DNA from 4 places in the Nonomuraea sp. NPDC050202 genome. Region 1 is predicted to be linked to each of the others. Evidence: riboswitches for the same ligand, from Rfam matches in the RefSeq annotation. Region 1 holds a riboswitch; each other region holds the start of a gene.
The links. Region 1 has a riboswitch for cyclic di-AMP ahead of AB0I79_RS01655 (C40 family peptidase). Riboswitches for the same ligand answer to the same signal wherever they lie in the genome.
Positions count from the first base shown of each region.

Region 1 (5,237 bases):
ACGCGGTCTGGTGCAGCGCCGCCAGGATGCCCACGCTGGCGTCCTGGAGCCGGCGCTGGTCCGTAGGGGAGGCGTCGTGCAGCCAGCCGCCGAACGTGTACGGCATCACGTCGGGCGGTACCTCGCCCTCGGCCCGCTCCATGACGAAGAACGGGGTGCCCAGCGGGCCGGGATCCGGCTCGAACCACAGGGGCCTGGGCGCTGGGATCCCAGCTTTTTCCCTGGCCAGGCGCATCATCTGGAACTGGGCCCGCAGATCGTAGGAAGGAAAAACCGGAACGGCCTCCACCGCAGGTGCGAGCCTGGCTACGCAGCGCGTGCTCCGCCCGTCCCAGGTGGCGGTGAAGAACAGGGTCTCGCTCGACAGGCCGTTCTCCGACGGTCTGGACATCTCGGACACCGTGGCGTCGGCGCCGACCTGGGTGCGGAGCCACGCGGTGGCGCGTTTCCGCAGTTCTTCCAGGTCACGGGTGGAGGTGCGCAGCTGTTCCGTCACAGGGGGCCTCCCGGTTGGACACGTGCCCTTCGACAGTCGTATACCCCCTAGCAAGCGCTTGTCCATATACGGACGGCCGTTACGGTCAGGTACGCAACAGCCGTACCCTTGTCTGAAAGGGCATGTCACGAAGGGACAAGTGGGATGAGTTCAGCGGGTGAAGGCCTGTCTCGCCCGCTTCCCGAGCAGGTGCGGCTCAACGTCGTGGATCTGGCTTCCCAGGTCCTCGGGTCGATGCCCGCTGCCACCATCCCGCCGCCCCTGCGCGGCATCGCCAAGTTCGACCCCCGCAAGCGGGCCAAGCTGGGCGGCGCGCCCATCGCGGCGCAGCTCGAGAACGACAAGAAGTTCCGCGAGCTGGTCGCCGAGTCGGTGGCCGCCGGATGGCCCGAGCTGGTCGCCTCGCTCGCCGAGGGCAACGTGCCGCCGGCCGCCGACCCCGTGCTCGTGGCCGCGGCCGCGTACCTGACCCGGCCGCCGGGCTGGGCGGAGATGATCGAGACCGCCCGCGCCGACCTGGAGCAGTCGGCGGTGGCCGCCGAGGACCTGGAGCGCGAGGAGACGGTCACCCGGCTGCGCGAGCAGCTCGCCGCGCAGAAGAGCGCCGCCAAGGAGGAGGCCGACCGGCTGCGCGAGCAGATCAAGGCGGCCCGCGCGGAGAACTCCGACCTGCGCCGCAAGCTGCACGACGCGCGCGAGCGGGCCAAGGCCGCCGCGCGGCGGGCCGAGGAGATGGAGCGGGCGGCGGAGGAGGCCAGATCGGCCGCCACGGCCGCGGGCAGCGCCGGCGAGTCCGAGCTGCGGCGGCTGCGCGAGCGGGTGGCCGACGTGGAGAAACAGCTCGAGGCCTCGCGCCGGGCCGCCCGCGAGGGCAGGAGCATCGAGGACGCCCGCATCCGGGTGCTGCTCGACGCCCTGCAGGACGCCTCGGCCGGGCTCCGCCGCGAGCTGGCCCTGCCCACCACGATCAGCCGGCCCGCCGACTCCGTCGCGGCCGTCACCGGGGAGCGCCCCGGCGTGCGCGGCGTGCCCGCGCGGGCCCTGGCCGACGACGACCCGCAGCTCCTCGACCAGCTCCTCGCGCTGCCGCAGGTGCATCTGATCATCGACGGCTACAACGTCACCAAGACCGGCTACGGCACCCTCACCCTCGCCGACCAGCGCACCCGGCTGATGACCTCGCTGGGCGGGCTGGTGGCGCAGACCAGGGTCGAGGTGACGGTGGTGTTCGACGGCGCGGAGCTCAACGCGCCCGTGCAGGTGGTGGCGCCCCGCGGGGTGCGGGTGCTGTTCAGCGCGCCGGGGGAGATCGCCGACGACCTCATCAGGCAGCTCGTCCGCGCCGAGCCGTCCGGCAGGGCCATCGCCGTGGTGTCGTCCGACCGGGAGGTGGCCGAGTCCGTCAGGCGGATGGGCGCCAGACCCGTTCCGTCTGGCTTGCTGCTGCGCAGGCTGGGCCGCGCATAAATTACGAATTGGTAGGTTTGGCCATACCTCGTCTGCCACTTCTGTACTATTTCGCCCCAGGTGTAATCCCTGGGAGGCGATACAGTGAGGTTTGGCCGGGTACCGGTGGCCGCGGGTCTCGCGTTCGGACTGGTGCTGACCCCGCTGGGGGCTGCCCTCGCTGATCCTCGCCCCACCTTGGCGCAGGCCAAGGCCAAGCTGGAGAAGCTCAACGACAAGGCCGACAAGGTCGTCGAGCAGTTCAACCAGGCGAACGAGCGCTACAAGACGGCCAAGAGCACCTACACGAAGCTGAACGACAGCTACAAGCGCAAGCTGCAGACGGTCGCGGACCTGCGCGCGCAGGTGATCGGGATGGCCGTCGAGAGCTACAAGCTCGGCGAGGACGTCACCTCCTGGCCCGGCATGTTCGGCTCCAACAACCCTCAGGCCATGCTCTCGGGCTGGGCCGTGGCCGGGCAGCTCTCGCGCGAACGGGCCGAGAAGCTGGCCGCCTTCGACCGCGAGAACAAGGGGCTGAAGGCCGAGCGCGACAAGGCCGAGGTGGCGCTGGACGAGGCCGAGGAGGAGCGCGACGCCGTCGAGAAGGAGCGCGCCGAGATCCGCAAGCTGATCGCCCAGCAGAAGAAGCTGCTGGACAGGCTGGGGGCGTACAACCCCGGCAATCCCAACAGCACGGGCATCAAGTACACGGGTCCGGCTTCGGGCAGCGCGGCGGCGGCGCTGCGGTTCGCGTACGCGCAGGTGGGCAAGCCGTACATCTACGGAGGTACGGGGCCGCGCGGCTACGACTGCTCCGGGCTCACCCAGGCGGCCTGGGCGGCGGCGGGCGTGTCGCTGCCCCGTACGACGTGGCAGCAGTGGTCGTGGGGGGCGAGCCGGAAGGTGTCGCTCGACGCGCTGCAGCCCGGGGACCTGATCTTCAGTGAAGGGCTCGGGCACGTCAGCATCTACGCGGGCAACGGCCAGATCGTCCACGCGCCGCAGACAGGCGATGTCGTCAAGGTCGTCAAGCTCTCGGGCTACGGTCGTTCCCTCGTCGGAGCGGTCCGCCCGTAACCAGTTCTGGTCTCCTGAGGGCCGGGCGTGGCCGCACCCGTTTCGGTCTCCGGTGGCCGTATTCAGGCGTGCCGAAGTGCGCGGGCCTCTGTGGGCGCATCCGGCGCCCTGCCAGGTCAGTAACTACGATCGAGAATAGTAGATCGTCGCCTTCGTGGCGGCCTGAGGTCCACTCTGCTCAGGGGTGACGAATACTGCGGGGTCCGTAGATTTCGGTGCTTGCTCGGGCATGGCGGGGCGTTGCGGGACAGAGCGAGCGGGAGCGCTCCCAGTGGCCTTGCTCACGTTTAAAGGGTGTCAAATGTGGCTTAAGTGACAATTGGGACCTGACAAGCCCGCCGGTTTCCAAGTGTGAGCAGAGTCACATTTCGGTAACAGAACCTGGTGTTCCAGCAGGGGTTTCAAACTTGACACCACCCTCTGCCTGATCTTTACAAGCTGACTCACCCTTTGCCGATTCTTGACCTTTCGACGTAGCTTCTGGCGTCGTCGCGGTGAACAAGCCATGTCGCCGCGAACCCCGCACCGGGTCTGCCCCGATGCGAGACAGACAAAAGAATCCGCCGGTCGCTCCCCGAGCATCCCCACATCGAATCTGGATCGGGGCACGCGGCCTGCCGAATCCGTGCAGCCAGGAGCACGGAGCCGGGGACCCAAGCGATCCCGAGTTCCCAAGGGATCAGGGGTGAGTCGGCGCGCCATCGCGCCGTAGGGCGACTTCCACGCCCGAATCCGTCAGCTAACCCGGTAGGCGTTCGTGGAAGACACAAGGAGAAATCCTGTCTAGTCCCCTGCAGAACCCCCGCCTGTCCTGCCTTGCCCTGAGTGGCGTAGCACTCACGATGACCGTGACGGCCGGAGGTCTCGTCCTCCATGCCCCAACGGCTCAGGCGACGACGACGAGCGATGCGGCCGCTCCGACGACGGTGAAGGCGGAAACCACCGCCAAGTCGTCCAAGAAGGCCACGGTCGCCCAGCGAAGGGCAGCCAAGCTCGCTCGGCAGAAAGTGAAAGCCCGCAAGGCCATCGCCGTGGCCAAGAACCAGATCGGTGACCCGTACCGGTACGGAGGCACAGGGCCTGGTTCGTTTGACTGCTCCGGTCTCGTCCAGTTCGCCTGGAAGAAGGCCGGCGTCAAGCTCCCGCGCGTGGCGAGCAGCCAGTTCGCCCGTACCAAGAAGAAGGTCTCCTGGCGCAATCTCAAGCCTGGCGACCTGATGTTCTTCAGCGGGCTCGGCCATGTGGGCATGTACGTCGGCAAGGGCAAGATGATCCACTCGCCACGGACAGGCGAACGGGTACGCATCGACAAGCTGAGCGGATGGCGCCGATCGTCCTTCGTGGGCGCTGTTCGTCCCGGCATGTGAAGAAGCCCCGTCCGGATTCTTGGAGGATTTCCTGGATCCGGACGGGGCTCTCGCACGTCCGGGGCTCTCAGCAGGCAGGGCGCACTACGATCGGGCATCGTGTTCGAGCAGGTGAGCCGGCGAGCCGTGGTGACGGGCCTGCTGCTCCTCGTCCCCGCCGCGGCCACCCCGCTGCCCGATTCCCCCATCCTTCCCCCCGAGCTGCGCGGCCTGTGGCCGGGGCGGCGTACGGCCGTCAGCCGCGGCGTCCGGTCCACCGTCGCAGGTCCCGGCACGGTCCCGCCCGAGCGGCTCGACGAGCTGGCGCGCAGGGCCGACAGCGCGGGCGCGCGGGTCTCGGCCGTGCTCGGCAGGCCGGTACGCCCCCTGGTCGTGCTGCCGGAGTCCGGCCGCGACGCCGCCCGCCTGGCCGGTGCGGGACGGCTCGACGGGCTGGCCGCCGTGGCCGACGGCCGGCGCGTGATCGTCGTGCCCGAGGCGTTCGCCACCCTCAACCCCACCGGCAGGGACGTGGTCCTCACCCACGAGCTGACCCACGTCGTGGCCGGCACCGACGGCCTGCCCGTCTGGCTGTACGAGGGTTTCGCCGACTACGTCGGCTACCGCGACGCCGGGCTGCCGGTGGCGACCGCCGCCGCCGAGCTGGCGGCGGAGGTGCGGGCCGGGCGGCTGCCGAGCGCTTTGCCCGGGCCTGAGGCTTTCGCGGCCGACGGGCGTGACCCGAACCGGCTCGCCCGGGCGTACCAGGAGGCCTGGCTGGCGTGTCGCTTCCTCGCTGACCGGTTCGGTGAGGGGACCCTGGTGGGGCTCTACCGTGAAGCCCAGGCGGCAGGCGCCGATCGGGCGCT
Region 1 covers NZ_JBFALF010000001.1:315,214-320,450, forward strand. The annotation lists gene AB0I79_RS01640 (phosphotransferase family protein) at 1-496, opposite strand, end outside; gene AB0I79_RS01645 (NYN domain-containing protein) at 641-1,963, shown strand; gene AB0I79_RS01650 (NlpC/P60 family protein) at 2,069-3,022, shown strand; cyclic di-AMP (ydaO/yuaA leader) riboswitch at 3,628-3,791, shown strand; gene AB0I79_RS01655 (C40 family peptidase) at 3,865-4,389, shown strand; gene AB0I79_RS01660 (hypothetical protein) at 4,489-5,237, shown strand, end outside.

Region 2 (5,237 bases), 550 kb from region 1:
GGCCGGATCGGCCAGCAGCTCGGCGGCGGCCTCGGCCAGCCACGCCGCCAGCCGCTCCCCGGCCGAGCCGGCGACCCGGCGGCGGGCCGCGGTGACGGCCTGGCCGTTCCAGGACAGCTCGGTGACGGCGGGCGCGGCGCGCTGGGCGCGGTTGAGCGCCCCGAGATCGGCCGCCAGGGGCTCATCGCCGCGCCGGGCCCGGTCGAGGGCACGGGCGAGGTGCTCGCGGACCCGCCGCACGGCGACCACGTCGGCCTCGGTCAGGACCTCAGGCAGGGGGAGCCGGTCGGCCTGGAGCCGTAGCCAGGCCCGCAGCTCCGCGGGCGTGGTCAGCAGATCACCGCCGGCCGTCCGGGTATTGACCAGGTCCAGAGCCAGCGGCTCCCCGGTCAGCGGGCCGAGCTCACTCATGCATCTAATGGTATATCCGCCTATTGACCCATTAGACGCCCGCCCGCTATACCTAATGCATCAACTGCGCCAGAAGGAATTAGAGATGCTTGCCTCGATCGCCCGCGTCAGCCACCGCCACCTCGACGTCGACGGCGTCCGCGTCTTCTACCGCGAGTCGCACCCCGACCGCGCCGACGCCCCCGTGCTGCTGCTCCTGCACGGTTTCCCGTCCGCCTCGCACCAGTTCCGCCGCCTCATGGACACCCTCGGCGCCCGCTATAGGCTGATCGCCCCGGACTATCCCGGCTTCGGCCACACGCAGGCGCCGCCCGGCTTCACCTACACCTTCGACCGGCTCGCCGACGTCACCGAAGGGTTCGTGCGGCGGCTCGGTCTGACACGCTTCGTGATGTACGTGTTCGACTTCGGCGCGCCGGTCGGCTTCCGCCTGGCCGAGCGGCACCCGGAGTGGATCGCGGGGCTCGTGGTCCAGAACGGCAACGCCTACCGCGAGGGCCTGTCCGACGCGGCCCGCGACTTCGTCGCGCTGCGCCCCGAAACACCGGGCGCCGAGCGGACGATCCGCGACCTGCTCACCCTGGACGGCACCCGCGGTCAGTACGAGACCGGCGTCCCCGACCCCGCCGTGATCGCCCCGGACGGCTGGACGCTCGACCAGCACTTCCTCGACCTGCCGGGGCGCAAGGAGGCCCAGGTGGCGCTGGCCTTCGACTACCACTCCAACGTGGCGCGGTACGAGATCTGGCAGGCGTGGCTGCGCGCCCACACCCCGCCCACGCTCATCACGTGGGGCCGCGACGACCCGTTCTTCCCCGAGCCCGGCGCCCGCGCCTACCTGCGGGATGTGCCCGGCGCCGAGCTCCACCTGTTCCCCACCGGGCACTTCGCGCTGGAGACGCACCTGGCGGAGATCGCGCCGCTCATCGCCGCCTTCCTCGACCGGACGTGGGGCCGGCCGTCCGATTCGCGTGGCTGAACGGCCCGTCAGCCCAGGTCGTCCAGGCTGACCTCCCTGACGGAACCGTCGGGCCGGTAGGTGAACATCCTGGGCTCGCCCATCCGTGCCACGACGGCCTCGAACTCCGCGCGCCGCTCCTCCGGCGTCGGCCCGTCCGGGTCGATGACGGTGAAGCCGAGCAGTTCCACGGCCTCCGCGTCCACGTCGCCGGGCTCGACCGAGCCTTCGACGGTGAAGCCGAGCAGCTCGCGCAGCGCGTCCTCGCCCAGCTCCAGCGGGTGGAACGGCAGCGGGTACGGGCCCTCGTCCGGCCGGCCGGGCGTGGGCGGGACCGGATGTTCGCCGTTCCAGTAGGGCAGCTCGAACGGGTACGGCTCGCCGATGTCCTCGATGACGCCGTTGCCCGGGGAGAGGCTGAGCGAGCGGACGAGGCGGCCGTCCTCCCAGACGGCGAAGGCGACCCAGTCGACGACGCTGTGCATGGCGTGCAGCACGAGCCGGCGGCCCTTGCCCGCCTCGACGAGGTGGGCGGGGAACCGCGACGGATTGTCGATCATGAAGTGCGCGCAGCAGATGAGCTCGGCGCCGGGGAAGCTGGTGGCGTAGGCGATGACGCCGGTCTTGGCTCCCATGCGGGCTCCCGGGGGTGAGGGAAGCGGATGAAGAGGCAAGGTAGCGAGCCGGTCCGACAGAACCCCGGAACGCGACGAGCGCGCGTCCCCTCGGTGGGGACGCGCGCTCGTCGCGTCACATGGAAGGCAAAGAGCGATCTCTCGGCCTGGAACGTTCCGTCAGGAGGCGTACTGCGGGTAGCCGTAGCCGACGACCTGCGACTTCGGACGGATGCGCTCCTCGACCCGGCCGTTGCCGGTGTTGCCCTCGATCGTCGAGATGGTGCCGTTCTGGTTGTCCTTCACGACGAACCCGACGTGCTGGATGTCGCTCAGGCTCTTGCCACCGTCCCACGCGAAGAACACGACGGCGCCGGGCTTGGCGACGGTGCCCCAGCGGTTGTTGGCGGCGAACCACTTGGCGTGGGCGACGGTGTAGGCGTCCCAGCCGACCTGCGGGCGGGCGCCGGTCTGCTCGCCGACCCAGGAGACGAACATCGAGCACCAGGCGGCGTTCAGGTACGCGGCGCGGTTGCCGCCGTCGCGGGCGACGGTCTCGGCGGCGCGCTGGGAGCTGGCGTACCACTGCTGGAACTTGGTGCCGCCGCCGGCGGCGTTCTCCGAGGTGCCGACCTGGGCCTTGGCCATGGCCAGGACCTGGGCGGCAGTGACGTTGATCTTGGTCTCGGCACGGTCGTCCGCCGCGCCGGCCTTGTGGGCGGCGATGGCGGTGTCCGGGTGCCTGGCGGCGGTGGCCGCGGCGACCCCCGTGGCGGTGTCGGCGTTGGCCGTCATGGCGTTGACGCCGAGGGCCGAGGCGATGACGGTGGCGCCGAGGGCGGCGCGGGCGATGTTGCTCTTCGAGACAGCGGTAATACGGTGCTTGGCCATCGAGGGAGGTGCTCCTTGCTTCCATGCCGCTTACCGGGTTAGCTGACGGGCTCGGGCGTGGAAGCTGCCCTACGGCACCGGAGTGCCGATTCGCCCCAAAGACATGGGTCCCCGGTTCCGCCCTGAGGCGGATTCAGCGGTCGCAGGACGATCCTGCGATGTGTCGTGCGATGGTCTGACATAGCCGGACAAACCGGGCGTATGCCTCAAGATGCCCCATAAGGTAATACATGAGGCAAGAGGATTACAAATCCATAAAAGCCCAGCTAGGCAAACTGCCTGCGAGCGTCGGCCAGAAGCCCCAGCATGGCAAGGGATTCGTCAAGAGGCATGATCGAGGATTCGGTCCTGCCTTCGGCCGTGGCGGCGCGGACTTCGCGAAGCTCTCCGGCGTATCCGTTGTCCGCCGGATCGAGCACATGCTCTTCCGGCTCCATGGAGGGCCCGGTGAGAACGATCCGCTGCGGAGCCCAGAACGGCGCCTGGAGGTCCGCCCGCATCCGAGTACCTACAACACAGGCCGTGTTCGGGTAATTCCCGAGCAATGAGGTCGCCACGAGAGCGTGTCTGCCGCCGGGGTAGAGCAATACGCCGGCCGCCTCCGCATCCACCCCGCTCGGGGCCAGGGAGCCCGTGATGCGCAGGTCAGCGGGCATGCCCAGGAGGAGCTGGGCCAGCCCGAACGGGTAGATCCCCAGGTCGAGCAGGGCCCCGCCGCCCAGCTCCGGCGCCCACAGCCGGTGGGCCGGGTCGTAGGGCGCCGCGAAGCCGAACGATGCCTGCACCGAGCGCAGCTCGCCGAAGCGGGGATCGCCCGCGATGCGCTGGACCAGCGGGTTGAACCGCATCCACATGGCTTCCATGAGGAAGACGCCCGCCTCGCGCGCCAGGCGCACCATCTTCTCCGCGTCGTCCACGGTGGCCGCCAGCGGCTTCTCGCAGAGCACGGCTTTACCTGCGGCGATGGCCAGCTCGGCGACCTGCAGGTGCTGCGCGTGCGGGGTCGCCACGTAGATCGCGTCCACCCCCGGGTCGGCGCACAGCTGCTCGTAGGAGCCGTACGCCGACTCGGCCTCCAGCGTGGCGGCCAGGGCCTGCGCCCTGGCCAGGCTCCGCGATCCGACGGCGGCCACCCGCATGCCGGGCTCGGCCGCGATGGCGGCCCCGACCGTACGCGCGATGCCGCCGGTCGCCGCAATTCCCCAAGTGAAATCTCGCACGCGGAGATGTTATAGGGGAGGTAAAGGAAGGGTTATGGGGGGATATGTCATTAATGGCGTGATGCCACAAATGTCACGCCAGTCACTTACGTCATGTTGAACGTGTCGGGGTCCGGCCCGAGCCGCTGCCCCTTGTTCAGGGCGCCGATGGCCGACATGTCCTCGGTGTCGAGGATGAAATCGAACACGCCGATGTTCTCCTTGATCCGCGCGGGCGTGACGGACTTCGGGATCACCACGTTCCCGAGCTGCAGATGCCAGCGCAGCACGATCTGCGCGGGGGTCCTGCCGTACTTCTCCGACAGCACCGCCAGCGCCGGGTCCGACAGCAGCCCCTTGCCCTGCCCCAGCGGGCTCCAGGCCTCGGTCAGGATGCCGTTGGCCTCGTGGAAGGCCCGCATCTGGCGCTGCTGCAGGTACGGGTGGAGCTCGATCTGGTTGATGGAGGGCGTGATGCCGGTCTCGTCCATGAGCCGGGTGAGCGTGTCCACCGTGAAGTTGGAGACCCCGATGGCCCTGACCCGGCCGTCACGGTAGATCTTCTCCATCGCCTTCCACGCCTGCACGTACCTGTCCTGCTGCGGCACCGGCCAGTGGATCAGGAAGAGGTCTATGTGGTCCAGGCCCAGCCTGGCCAGGCTCTCGTCGAAGGCGGCCTCGGCGCGGCCGTGGTCGCCGTTCCACAGCTTCGTGGTCACGAACACCTTCTCGCGCGGCAGCCCGCTCCCGCGCACGGCCCGCCCCACGCCCTCCTCGTTGCCGTAGGCGGCGGCGGTGTCGACGTGCCGGTAGCCGGCCTGGAGTGCGGTGGCGACCGCCTGCTCGGCCTCCTCGGCCGGGACCTGCCAGACGCCGTACCCGAGTTGCGGGATCTGCACGCCGTCGGTGTTGAGCATGAGCGAATTCATACCCTCCATTGTTCACGCCGCGTTTCTGGGGGCTTAAGGCGGTGGGGCTAGCTTGAAGCGGTCGTTAACGCGCCATCACCCCGCTGGGAGGGCAACGAGTGGTCGAACAGGCGTCGGCCTGGGTGGAGTCCCCGCTCCAGATGCTGTGCGCCGTCGAGGCCCACCACGCCGGGCTTCTCGGCCCCGAGACGGCTGTCGTGCCCCGGGCAGGGCTGCGGCCGCTGAAGGCCACGCG
Region 2 covers NZ_JBFALF010000001.1:862,001-867,237, forward strand. The annotation lists gene AB0I79_RS04190 (CGNR zinc finger domain-containing protein) at 1-411, opposite strand, end outside; gene AB0I79_RS04195 (alpha/beta hydrolase) at 497-1,390, shown strand; gene AB0I79_RS04200 (hypothetical protein) at 1,399-2,004, opposite strand; gene AB0I79_RS04205 (CHAP domain-containing protein) at 2,164-2,874, opposite strand; cyclic di-AMP (ydaO/yuaA leader) riboswitch at 2,887-3,023, opposite strand; gene AB0I79_RS04210 (Gfo/Idh/MocA family oxidoreductase) at 3,141-4,094, opposite strand; gene AB0I79_RS04215 (aldo/keto reductase) at 4,181-5,002, opposite strand; gene AB0I79_RS04220 (hypothetical protein) at 5,101-5,237, shown strand, end outside.
Region 2: another riboswitch for cyclic di-AMP. It lies ahead of AB0I79_RS04205 (CHAP domain-containing protein); the one in region 1 lies ahead of AB0I79_RS01655 (C40 family peptidase).

Region 3 (5,237 bases), on a different contig from region 1:
AGTGCACCTTGCGCAGGAAGTGCCGGATCATGCGCCGGGCGAGCTCGGCGTCGGCAGGCAGCCCGCCGCTGACCGGCCAGTGGGTGTGCCCGCCGGAGTCGGCGGCGGCCTCCGCGCCGTACCCGACGATCTTGCCCGTGCGGTCGTCGCACATGACGACCGAGGGCTCGTCGAGCACGATGCCCTTGCGTTTGACGTAGATCCGCGTGCTCGCCGCTCCCAGATCCATCGCCAGGTCACGACCGAGGAGTCTCATCGCGGGATTACTTTCCGGATCCGTTCCAACACAACACCACGAACGGAACGGATCCCCTTTACCTGTTACCCCTGGAACTGTGATCGACGAAGACCGCGAGGCCGAGCGTTACGACGCGGCCCGCGGCGGGCCGGTCCGGTCGTCGCCGGGGCGGCCCGGCACGGGCTGCGGCCGGGCGGCGAGTCGCGGTTCGCCGGCCACGGGCAGGGCCGCTCGGGCGGTCCCGGCCCGGTCTTCCGCTTGCTGTCTTTCACCGCGCAGTGAGCCCGGTTTCGCGTCATAAGCAGTGCCGTGCGAAGCTGTGAACTGTCCCCAACACCATGGAGGTCCTCATGGCGGATACACCGGAGCCGGAAGTCAGCGAAACTCCCGAGGACGAGCTGAAGCGCAAGTTCCGCGAGGCGCTGGAGCGCAAGCGCAACCAGCACGGCGGATCGGGCGCGGGTGGCAGGGGCGGCGACCCATCCAAGATCCACGGGGCGCACGGTCCGGCTGCGAGTAAAAGATCGTTCAGGCGCAAGAGCGGCGGCTGACGCTGGAATTCTGCGGGGGTACGGCGTGCCGTGCCCCCTTTTCCTTTGCCTGGACAGGTAGATCTTTCGCCCGATTCGTGAAGAATCGTTTGCAGATGTCCGTTTCCGTGGCTACTGTAATCGCCATTACCAGCCGGTGACCCAGTCCTTACCCCAGGAGGACGGCCGGTTGGCGCCGAATCCCGAACTTCGGGAACCGGGGAACCACCTCCGTTGGGGTGAATCCGGCTCCGTGCCGGTAGGGCAACTCCACCGCCCGAACCCGTCAGCTAACCCGGTAGGCGTGATGGAGAGGACAACTTACCCCATGCATCAGCGCGTCGTACCCCCGGACCGCGTCTTGACGGCCGCCTGCTGAGCGGCCCCCTTCCTCAAAGGCTCGTATCTTGCGCTCCGCGTAGCGACCTCGCGGCGCTCTGCCCCGCTGCGCCCTCATCCCCTGAGTGCAACCTCCCTGTCCCCCAGTGAAGGGTTTTGCTGCTTCATGTATGCCCGTTTTGGCCTGCGTTCCCTCGCCGTGCTGACCGCCTCCGCCGCCTGCGCGATGAGCATCGCCGGCACGGCCGCCCACGCCGACACCGACACCGGTGAAAAGATCTTGCTCAAGGGCTCGACCACTGCCTCGTACTTCTGGGACGACGCCTCCGGCCGCGCCGGTGACACGGGCCTGCCGGCCAGTGGCAAGCCGATGCAGAAGGGGCTGGCCGCCAGCCCGAGCTGGCCGCTGCTGACCGAGGGTTACGTGGTCTACAAGGGCAAGAAGATGCCCTTCTTCGTGGGTGACCGCGGGCCGGGCGCGCCCTCCAATCGCGGCATCATGCTGGACCTCGACGCCAAGACGTTCGCCGAGCTGACCGGCGGCGAGTTCAACTCCAGCACGCTGGGCGTGGACGGCATCGGCGGCCAGGGCCACATCGAGGTCGACTACGTCATCACCAAGTGGGGCGACGGCGTGGGCAAGAAGAACTACCCGGTGCCGTTCTCGACCGGCGCCTGGGCCGAGCGCGACACCAACCCGGCGACCCCGCCGCAGGCCGAGGAGGACTCCTCCGCCGCGGGCGGCAGCCTCCCTGACGCCCCCGCGGACGAGCCGGAGAAGGAGTCCGGCCTGGTCGGCACCGCGCTGATGGCCGGCGTGCTGTCCGTGGCGGGCGGTGGCGCGCTGCTCGGCGGGGAGCGCCTGCGGGCCGCGTTCATGAAGCGCTGAGCTCCCGCATCAAATCGGAGCGGATGACCTTTACGTGACGACGACCAGAATGTCATTCTGGTCGTCGTGACCATCCGCGCAGCCGCGAACGGCATCGACATCGCCTACGAGAGCTTCGGCTCACCCACCGGGCGCCCGCTGCTCCTCATCATGGGGCTCGGCGCCCAGCTCATCCAATGGGACGAGGGGTTCTGCGAGCTCCTGGCGGAGCAGGGACACCACGTCGTACGGTTCGACAACCGCGACGCGGGCCTGTCCACGCACCTCCACGAGCACGGCCTGCCCGCGATGGGAGCCGCGCCGCCGTACCTGCTGGACGACCTGGCCGACGACACCGCGGCCCTCATGGACGCGCTCGGCTGGCCGGCGGCCCACGTCGTGGGCGCCTCGATGGGCGGCATGATCGCCCAGACGCTGGCCATCCGGCACCCCGGCCGGGTGCTGACCCTGACCTCCATCATGTCCACGCCGGGCCCCTCCGTGGCCCCGCCCACGGAGGCCGCCGCCGCCGTCCTGATGGGCAGGCCGGCCGAGGGCCGCGAGGCGGTGCTGGAGCAGGCGGTGCGGACCTGGTCGTCCATCGGCTCGCCGGGCTACGAGCTGGACCGGGAGAAGATCAGGGCGACGGCCGGGCTGGCCTACGACCGCTGCTTCGACCCGGCGGGCACGGCCAGGCAGCTGGCCGCGATCATGGCGTCGGGCGACCGTACGGAGCTGCTCGCCCGGGTCGAGGTGCCCACGCTCGTGCTGCACGGGGAGGCTGACCCGCTGGTCCCGGTGGCGGGCGGCCGGGCCACGGCCGCGGCCGTCCCCGGGGCGCGGCTGGTGACGTACCCGGGGATGGGGCACGACCTGCCGCGCGAGCTCTGGCCGAGCTTCGTCGCCGAGATCACCAAGCTGACCTCGCCCTGACGACGCCGGTGGCCCGCCCCCGCGGGGCCGGGCCACCGGAACGGGCGTTCAGACCTCCAGCTTCTCCTCGATGCTCCGGAGCTGGTGGCGGGCCAGCGCCAGGTTGGCGCGGTTGCGGTCGAGCGCCAGGTACAGGAACAGGCCCTTGCCGCCGCGCCCGGTGATCGGGCGGATGATGTGGTACTGGCCGCTCAGCGTGATCAGGATGTCCTCGATGGCGTCCTTGAGGCCCAGCGAGTCCATCGTGCGCAGCTTGGCCTTGACCACCTCCGTGTTGCCGGCCGCGGCGATCTGCAGGTCCAGGTCCTTGGAGCCGCCGAGGGCCCCCAGTGCCATGCCGCTGCCGTGGTCGACGATCGCGGCACCGATGGAGCCGTCGATGCTCATCATCTCCTTGAGCGACACGTCCATGCCGGCCATGTCCTCTCCTCTCCCTGTTCGCGAGTCACTGTTTGCGAGCTGAGACGGCGGCCACGGCGGCAGCCGTCTTCCTGCCCTCCAGCCGCAGCAGCCCGACGTTCGCGCCGGGTCCGGCCAGGACCGTGAGGACGATGGTGGGGCCGGCGGCGTAGAAGGCCGTGAAACCGGCGGTGCCGGAGATGAGCGTCTCCTCGAGCGTTCCCTGGCCGGTGATGAGGAGCATCCGCCTGCTCATCGCGAGCAGCGCCGCCGACAGCGCCGCCGCCTGCTCGCCCGACTCCCCTGGAAGGTCGCAGGCGAGCTGCAGGCCGTCCACGGTGCAGGCGACGCTCCCCTGGACGTCCGGGGTGCGCTCGCGCAGCAGCGCCATCTCCTCCAGAACCTCTTGCCGTAGCTCCACCGGTGGCCTCCTCCTGAGTGAGGGGAACCTCACGACAGCTCCTCGAGCGCCTTCTTCAGCCGCATCAGCAGCGCCAGATCGGTCGGGTCGCCCGTCACGGGCGGGCCCAGCGGCTGGGCCCGCGCCTGCGGGTCGTGCGGCGGATGCTCGCCGGGCTTCCGCCGTAGGGGCAGGTCGGGCGCGGCCAGCAGCCCCGAGGCGGCCAGCCGGCGCACCGCCAGCAGCACCGGGTACGCCGGCCGGCCGATCTGCTTGGCCAGCTCCAGCGGGGTCGCCTTCTGGTCGGCCCTGACGATGACCTCCCACTGGACGCGGCTCAGCGTCACCCCGTGCCCGGGCAGCCGGGGCAGCGGCCGTACCGGGAGGGTGTCCACGTCGGCGGAGGGCCAGATCTGGGCGAGCTGCGCCCGCCGCCGCGCGCACTCCCGCACCAGCCCCGGCACGTCGAAGAACCACTGCCCGCCCAGCCAGTGCCGCTCCCCGGGGCGGAACTTGGGGCGTGTCCCGCTGACCGGCAGCAGGAAGAAGGCCGCGTCCAGGACCCCGCCGAGCACCGCGTACTGCAGCTCGCCCTGCGTGAGCGGCCCCTCGGCGAGCAGCCGCTCGCAGCCTCCGTCGGCCTGCAGCCGGCGCAGTGCCGCCTCGCTCATCAGCCCCCTGGCCGCGAGCAGCCGTTCCACGCTGGGGGCCTGGGCGCACTCCATGTACGTCACGCGCCCGTCCGAGAGGAAGATCGTGCCGCTCCTGCCGACCTGGAGCGCGCCGGTGGAGCGCTCGCGGGCGAGCCCGGCCAGGAGTGTGTCGAGCTTGGCCATGGGTCACGTCGCAAGCCGGCTGGAGATGGTGCGCAGGCGGTACCTGGCCAGGGCGAGGTTGGATCGTTCCAGGTCAAGGCGTACGTAGATGACCAGCGGCCCCTCGAACACGGTCTCCAGCAGCCGCAGCAGATGGTGACCCTTGTCCGTGGTGACGAGCATGTCGTCGATGCGGATGACGTCGCCCGGGCAGGTGCGGGCCAGGCCGTCGGTGGTGGCGCGCAGGGCCTCGGTCAGCGCGGCGGCCGACCGGTCGGCGTCCACGCCCACAGCCGTGCTGAAGGCCACCGGCATGCCGCTCGTGTGGTCCACCAGCATGGCGTCCAGCGCGCCCGGTATGGACATGACCTCTGCCAGGCAGCCGTCGATTCCCAGCACGTGACCTCCCTCACCGTGGTGGAACGCAGACAGCGTAGGGCGAAGGGGACGGGCCCACGTGACGGCCGGTCACGGGTGTGGAGGTTTTATACGGCTGCGGAGTAGAAAAGCACCACTGGTACGGAAAAACGTATGATTTATGAGAATTTCTCGCGGCAGCGCATGATTTCGGCGACATTCCGCTCGGCCCAGTCGGCCACCACGGAGATCGGCCCGTGCAGCGAGCGCCCGAGCTCCGTCAGTGTGTACTCCACCCGCGGCGGCACCTCCGCGAACACCTCCCGCGTCACCAGCCCGTCCTGCTCCATGGCGCGCA
Region 3 covers NZ_JBFALF010000004.1:452,016-457,252, forward strand. The annotation lists gene AB0I79_RS15875 (rod shape-determining protein) at 1-256, opposite strand, end outside; gene AB0I79_RS15880 (DUF5302 domain-containing protein) at 589-789, shown strand; cyclic di-AMP (ydaO/yuaA leader) riboswitch at 953-1,088, shown strand; gene AB0I79_RS15885 (hypothetical protein) at 1,274-1,996, shown strand; gene AB0I79_RS15890 (alpha/beta fold hydrolase) at 2,063-2,908, shown strand; gene AB0I79_RS15895 (hypothetical protein) at 2,957-3,328, opposite strand; gene AB0I79_RS15900 (roadblock/LC7 domain-containing protein) at 3,354-3,728, opposite strand; gene AB0I79_RS15905 (hypothetical protein) at 3,758-4,543, opposite strand; gene AB0I79_RS15910 (roadblock/LC7 domain-containing protein) at 4,547-4,921, opposite strand; gene AB0I79_RS15915 (helix-turn-helix domain-containing protein) at 5,059-5,237, opposite strand, start outside.
Region 3: another riboswitch for cyclic di-AMP. It lies ahead of AB0I79_RS15885 (hypothetical protein); the one in region 1 lies ahead of AB0I79_RS01655 (C40 family peptidase).

Region 4 (5,237 bases), on a different contig from region 1:
ACTGCGGCTGCTGGCCGTAGCCGGGCTGCTGGCCGTAGCCCTGCTGGTCGCCGTACTGCTGCTGGCCGTAACCCGGCTGGGACTGCTGCTGCTGTCCGTAGCCCTGCTGCTGGCCGTATTGGGGCTGCTGACCCGACTGGGGTTGCTGGCCGTAGCCGTACTGCTGCTGCTGCTGGCCGTAGTCGGGCTGGGACTGCTGTTGCTGCCCGTAGCCCTGCTGCTGACCGTACTGCTGCTGGTCGTATTGCTGTCCGTAGCCCTGCTGGCCGTAGCCCTGCTGCTGGCCGTGCTGGGGTTGGCCGTAGCCCTGCTGCTGGCCGTAACCCTGCTGGCCGTAGCCCTGCTGCTGGCCGTACTGGGGTTGCTGGCCGTAGGCGTCGTCCGCCCGGTAGCCGACCACAGTCACGTCCGGGTCGGGCTCGCCAGGGTGGCGGCCCGTGTTCTGCTGCCCGTAAGGGGTGCCGGGCGCGGAATTCTCGCCGGATTCGTCCCGCGGATACGGCGGCTGTCCGGTGCTCACCGTGTCACCTCGCTTCGAGTGCGCATGTGGCACGTGTCAGGACACATGCCTGTGCTGCCCAACGTATCGACATAGGTATCAACAATCACCTTTCCATCTGGTCAAGGTCTGCGTCACCCGATGTCAGATGGAGCAGCATGCGGGTGTTGCCCAGGGTGTTCGGTTTGACGTGTTCCAGGTCGAGGAACTCCGCCACACCCTCGTCGTACGAGGCCAGCAGCTCGGCGTAGACCTCGGGAGAGACCGGCGTGCCCTGAATCGGGCGAAAGCCGTGCCTCGCGAAGAAGTCCACCTCAAAAGTCAGACAGAATACACGTCGCAGACCCAGATCCTTCGCGTGCTGTATCAGCGCCGAGACGATCCGATGGCCGACGCCCATGCCGCGGCACTCCGGATCCACCGCCACGGTGCGGACCTCCGCGAGATCCTCCCACAGCACGTGGAGCGCACCGCAGCCGACGACCTGCCCGCCCCGCTCGGCCACCCAGAACTCCTGTACGTCCTCGTACAGGGTGACCGTGGCCTTCTCCAGGAGCCGGGGACCTGCGCCCGCGTAGGTGTCGACCAGCCGCCTGACCGTCCGGACGTCGGGCGTGCGGGCACGCCGGACCACCACCGCGGTCTCGGGCCCGGTCTCGGACGTTGCCAGTTCGGCCACCTGCTCCATGGCCCTCCAGAGTACAGATGTCATTACGGCTCAGACTTAACTCCCATCTCTGGGCCCATCCTGTTACATGTGGTGGCCATATGAGCACGCTCCCCACATCCGGCTGAAGCGGCAACGAAGGGGACATAAAGTCCGATCAGCACAGTCAGGCACGAGATCACCTTGTGACCCTTCGGTTGTGAAACCTCTATGAACTCGGCAGTTCCGGTTGAGCACGAACTCGGAGTGCATTAGTGTCCAGCGACGATGTTCCCCGCGTGTCGCGCGCGAGGAACACGCCCAATCCCCGCGAGGGGAGCCGGGGACCCACCGGCGGCGACCCCCATCGCCCGCCGCCAGGGGTGAATCCGAGTCGTTCGGTAGGGCTGCTCCGGCCCGAACCCGTCAGCTAACCCGGTAGGCGTCGAGGAAGGGAGCTTGGTTGGTGAAGCGCACGCGCAACGGCGGGGAGAAGACGGCGGGCAAGCACGCGCGCCCTCAGGAACGGCTCCGGCGATCACGCCGCCTCGGCGGTGTGGTGAGTCTCACAGTCGCGGCGCTCTTGATCGCCATTCCCGTCGGCTCGGCGTCCGCGGACCCCAAGCCTTCACTCCAGGACCTGGCCAAGCAGGTCGAGAAGATGCACAACGAGATCGAGACGCTGACCGAGGAGTACAACGGCCAGCGCGAGAAGCTCAAGACCGCCAAGAAGGCCGCCGACGCCGCGCGGAAGACGCTGGCGACCAGTGAGGCCGAGCTCGAGGCCAAGCGTACGGAGGTCGCGCTGCTGGCCCAGAACGCGTACATGACCGGCGGGCTGAACCGGATGCTGGCGTTCGCCACCGCCGGCGACCCCGACTCCTTCCTCGACCGCGCCGCCACCATGGACGTGCTGGAGCAGCAGCAGGGCGCGGAGGTCAACCAGGTCACCCAGGCCAGGGAGGCCGCCGAGCGCGCCAGGGCCGGCGCCCAGGCACGCATCGACGAGGTCCAGGAGATCGTCTCCGAGCTCGACACCAAGCGCGACAAGATCACCAAGCTGGTCACCAAGGTCGAGAGCAACCTGTTCAGGCGGGCGCTGGGCGAGGCCGGCCGTCCCGGCACGCGGGCGCAGCGCGTCAACCTGCCGATCGTCGGCAGCGGCAAGGCCGCCCAGGCCGCGCGGTGGGCGCTCACGCAGCAGCTCAAGCCGTACGTCTGGGGCGCCGAGGGCCCCAGCTCCTACGACTGCTCGGGACTGGTCATGGCCGCCTACCAGAAGGTCGGCATCTCCCTGCCGCACTACACCGGCAGCCAGTGGACCGCCGGCAGGCACATCTCACGCGAGGAGATGCGCCCCGGCGACCTGGTGTTCTTCTACAGCGACCTGCACCACGTGGGCATCTACCTGGGCGGCGGCATGATGGTGCACGCGCCGCAGACCGGTGACGTCGTACGGATCGCCTCGATCGCCAACAGGCCGTTCGCCGGCGCGGTACGCATCGCCGACTGACCCCGGACCCCCTTCCCCTGGCCGCTCGCCGCTAGATCAGCTGGCGGCGGGCCGCCCATGCCACGGCCTCGATCGCCGTGGCGACACCGATGCGGTCGCAGATGCCACGTAGTCTCCTGCGCACTGTGCGCCCGCTGATGTCCAGCCGTCTGCCCACCCGGTCGACCGTGACCCCCTTGGCCAGCTCCGCGAGCAAAGCAAGATCCGCATGGCTCAGCTCAACACCTTCAGTGAGCACATCCATCGGGAGCCCTCCCCCCCAACAGCTGACTTGGGCCTCTTCACCGGGCCGAAGTCGCTCCTCGCAGACGGTAAACGCATCCTGGAAAGGTCGTCAAGCATTACAATCGCCGCGCTTGACTAGCACTATTGACATGATCCGAAATATGTGACCTACTCGCGATATGTCGGCACCGATCAGTCCAGGATGAGCGATCTCATGGAGCCTTCCGGTACTCCGGACCCGGCGGCTCTGAGCCCGGCTGACGTCCTGGGTTTTGATCCGTTCGATCGGGGATTTCTGCATGATCCTTACTCCCGCTATCGGGAGCTGAGCGCGCGTGGCGCCCTCTTCCGCACGCGCGGGGGTCTGCTCGTCGCCACCACGCACGAGCTGTGCACGACCCTGCTCCGCGACCCGCGCTTCGGCCGCGGCTCCGGCAGGCAGAACGGCGCCGACCCAGGTCAGCCCGTTGCATCGTTCCTCTGGCTGGATCCACCGGACCACACGAGGCTGCGTGCCCTGGTGAGCAGGGCGTTCACCCCGCGCATGATCGAACGGCTCCGCCCGCGCGTCGAGGAGATCGCCGCGTCGCTGATCCGCGCGCTGCCCGACGAGGCCGACCTCGTGTCGGGGCTCGCCTACCCGCTGCCGGTCATGGTGATCAGCGAGATGCTCGGGGTGCCTCCAGAGGACCACGAACGCTTTCGCGGCTGGAGCGAGAAGCTTGCCCGCGGCCTTGACCCGATGCTTACAGAAGGCCTCTTATCGGAAACCGGACGGGCCAGAAGGGAGTTCGGCGACTACTTCCGCGAGCTCGCCGCGATCAGGCGGGCGCGGCCCGGTGACGACCTCCTGAGCGCGCTGACAGGCGTGCGGGAGCTCACCGAGGCCGAGCTGCTGGCCACCTGCGTGCTCCTGCTCGTGGCCGGCCACGAGACGACCGTCAACCTCATCGCCAACGGCGTCCTGGCCCTGCTCCGGCACGGGCTGCTGGCGCAGGCGGCGCGGCGGCCCAGGGAGGTGGTGGAGGAGGTGCTCCGGTACGACCCGCCGGTGCAGCTCACCGTCAGGGTCGCGCTGGAGGACGTGTCGCTGGGCGGGACGCCGGTGCCGAAGGGCACGCCGGTGATGGCCGTGATAGGCGCGGCCAATCGCGACCCGGCGGTCTTTCCCGATCCCGGCCGCTTCGACGTGACCCGCTCGCCGGAGCGGCACCTCGCCTTCGGGCTGGGGATCCACTTCTGCCTCGGGGCCACGCTGGCGCGGATGGAGGGCGAGATCGCGCTGTCGGCCCTCGCCTCGGCGGCGCCCCGGCTGGAGCTGGCCGAGCCCGCGCCGCCGTACAAGGAGAACGTGGTGCTGCGCGGGCTCGCCTCGCTGCCGGTGCGGCTGCGGCGCTCCTGACCGGCCTACTGGGTGGGCTTGACGAGCGGGAACAGGATGGTCTCGCGGATGTTCCTGCCGGTGAAGGCCATGATCAGCCGGTCGATGCCCGCGCCCATGCCTCCCGTGGGCGGCATGGCGTACTCCAGCGCCTGGAGGAAGTCCTCGTCGAGCTGCATGGCCTCCGGGTCGCCCCCGGCGGCCAGCATGGACTGCTCCACCAGGCGGCGGCGCTGGTCGATCGGGTCGTTGAGCTCCGAGAAGGCGGTGCCCAGCTCGGTGCCGAAGCCGATCAGGTCCCACTTCTCGGTCAGCAGCGGGTTGTCGCGGTGCACGCGGGCCAGCGGGGAGGTCTCCAGCGGGTAGTCCATGACGAACGTGGGCTGGATCAGCGTGTGCTCCACCAGCTCCTCGAACAGCTCCTGGACGAGCTTGCCCGGGCCCCACTTCGGATCCCAGTGGATCTCGCGCCGGTCGGCGATCTTGCGCAGCTCCTCCAGGCTGGTGGAGGTGGTGATCTCCTCGCCCACCGCCTCGGAGACCAGGTGGTAGAGCGGGATGCGGGGCCACTGCGCGCCGCCGAGGTCGACCTCCGCGCCGTCGTGCACGACCACCGTGCCGTCCAGCGCGGCCAGGGCGGCACGCTGGATCATCCGCTGGGTCAGGTCGGCCATGTCGTGGTAATCGAGGTACGTCCCGTAGGCCTCGATCATCGTGAACTCGGGGTTGTGCGTGGAGTCGGCGCCCTCGTTGCGGAAGGTCCGGCTGATCTCGAAGACCTTCTCGATGCCGCCCACCACGAGCCGCTTGAGGTAGAGCTCGATCGCGATGCGAAGGTAGAGCTCCATGTCGTAGGCGTTGATGTGGGTCTTGAACGGCCGGGCCGCGGCGCCGCCGTGGATCGGCTGCAACATCGGCGTCTCGACCTCGAGGTAACCCTCCTCGTGCCAGAAGTCGCGCACCGCGCGCACCG
Region 4 covers NZ_JBFALF010000014.1:260,432-265,668, reverse strand. The annotation lists gene AB0I79_RS32660 (RDD family protein) at 1-520, opposite strand, end outside; gene AB0I79_RS32655 (amino-acid N-acetyltransferase) at 606-1,187, opposite strand; cyclic di-AMP (ydaO/yuaA leader) riboswitch at 1,454-1,605, shown strand; gene AB0I79_RS32650 (C40 family peptidase) at 1,612-2,658, shown strand; gene AB0I79_RS32645 (LuxR C-terminal-related transcriptional regulator) at 2,690-2,902, opposite strand; gene AB0I79_RS32640 (cytochrome P450) at 3,098-4,285, shown strand; gene lysX (bifunctional lysylphosphatidylglycerol synthetase/lysine--tRNA ligase LysX) at 4,291-5,237, opposite strand, start outside.
Region 4: another riboswitch for cyclic di-AMP. It lies ahead of AB0I79_RS32650 (C40 family peptidase); the one in region 1 lies ahead of AB0I79_RS01655 (C40 family peptidase).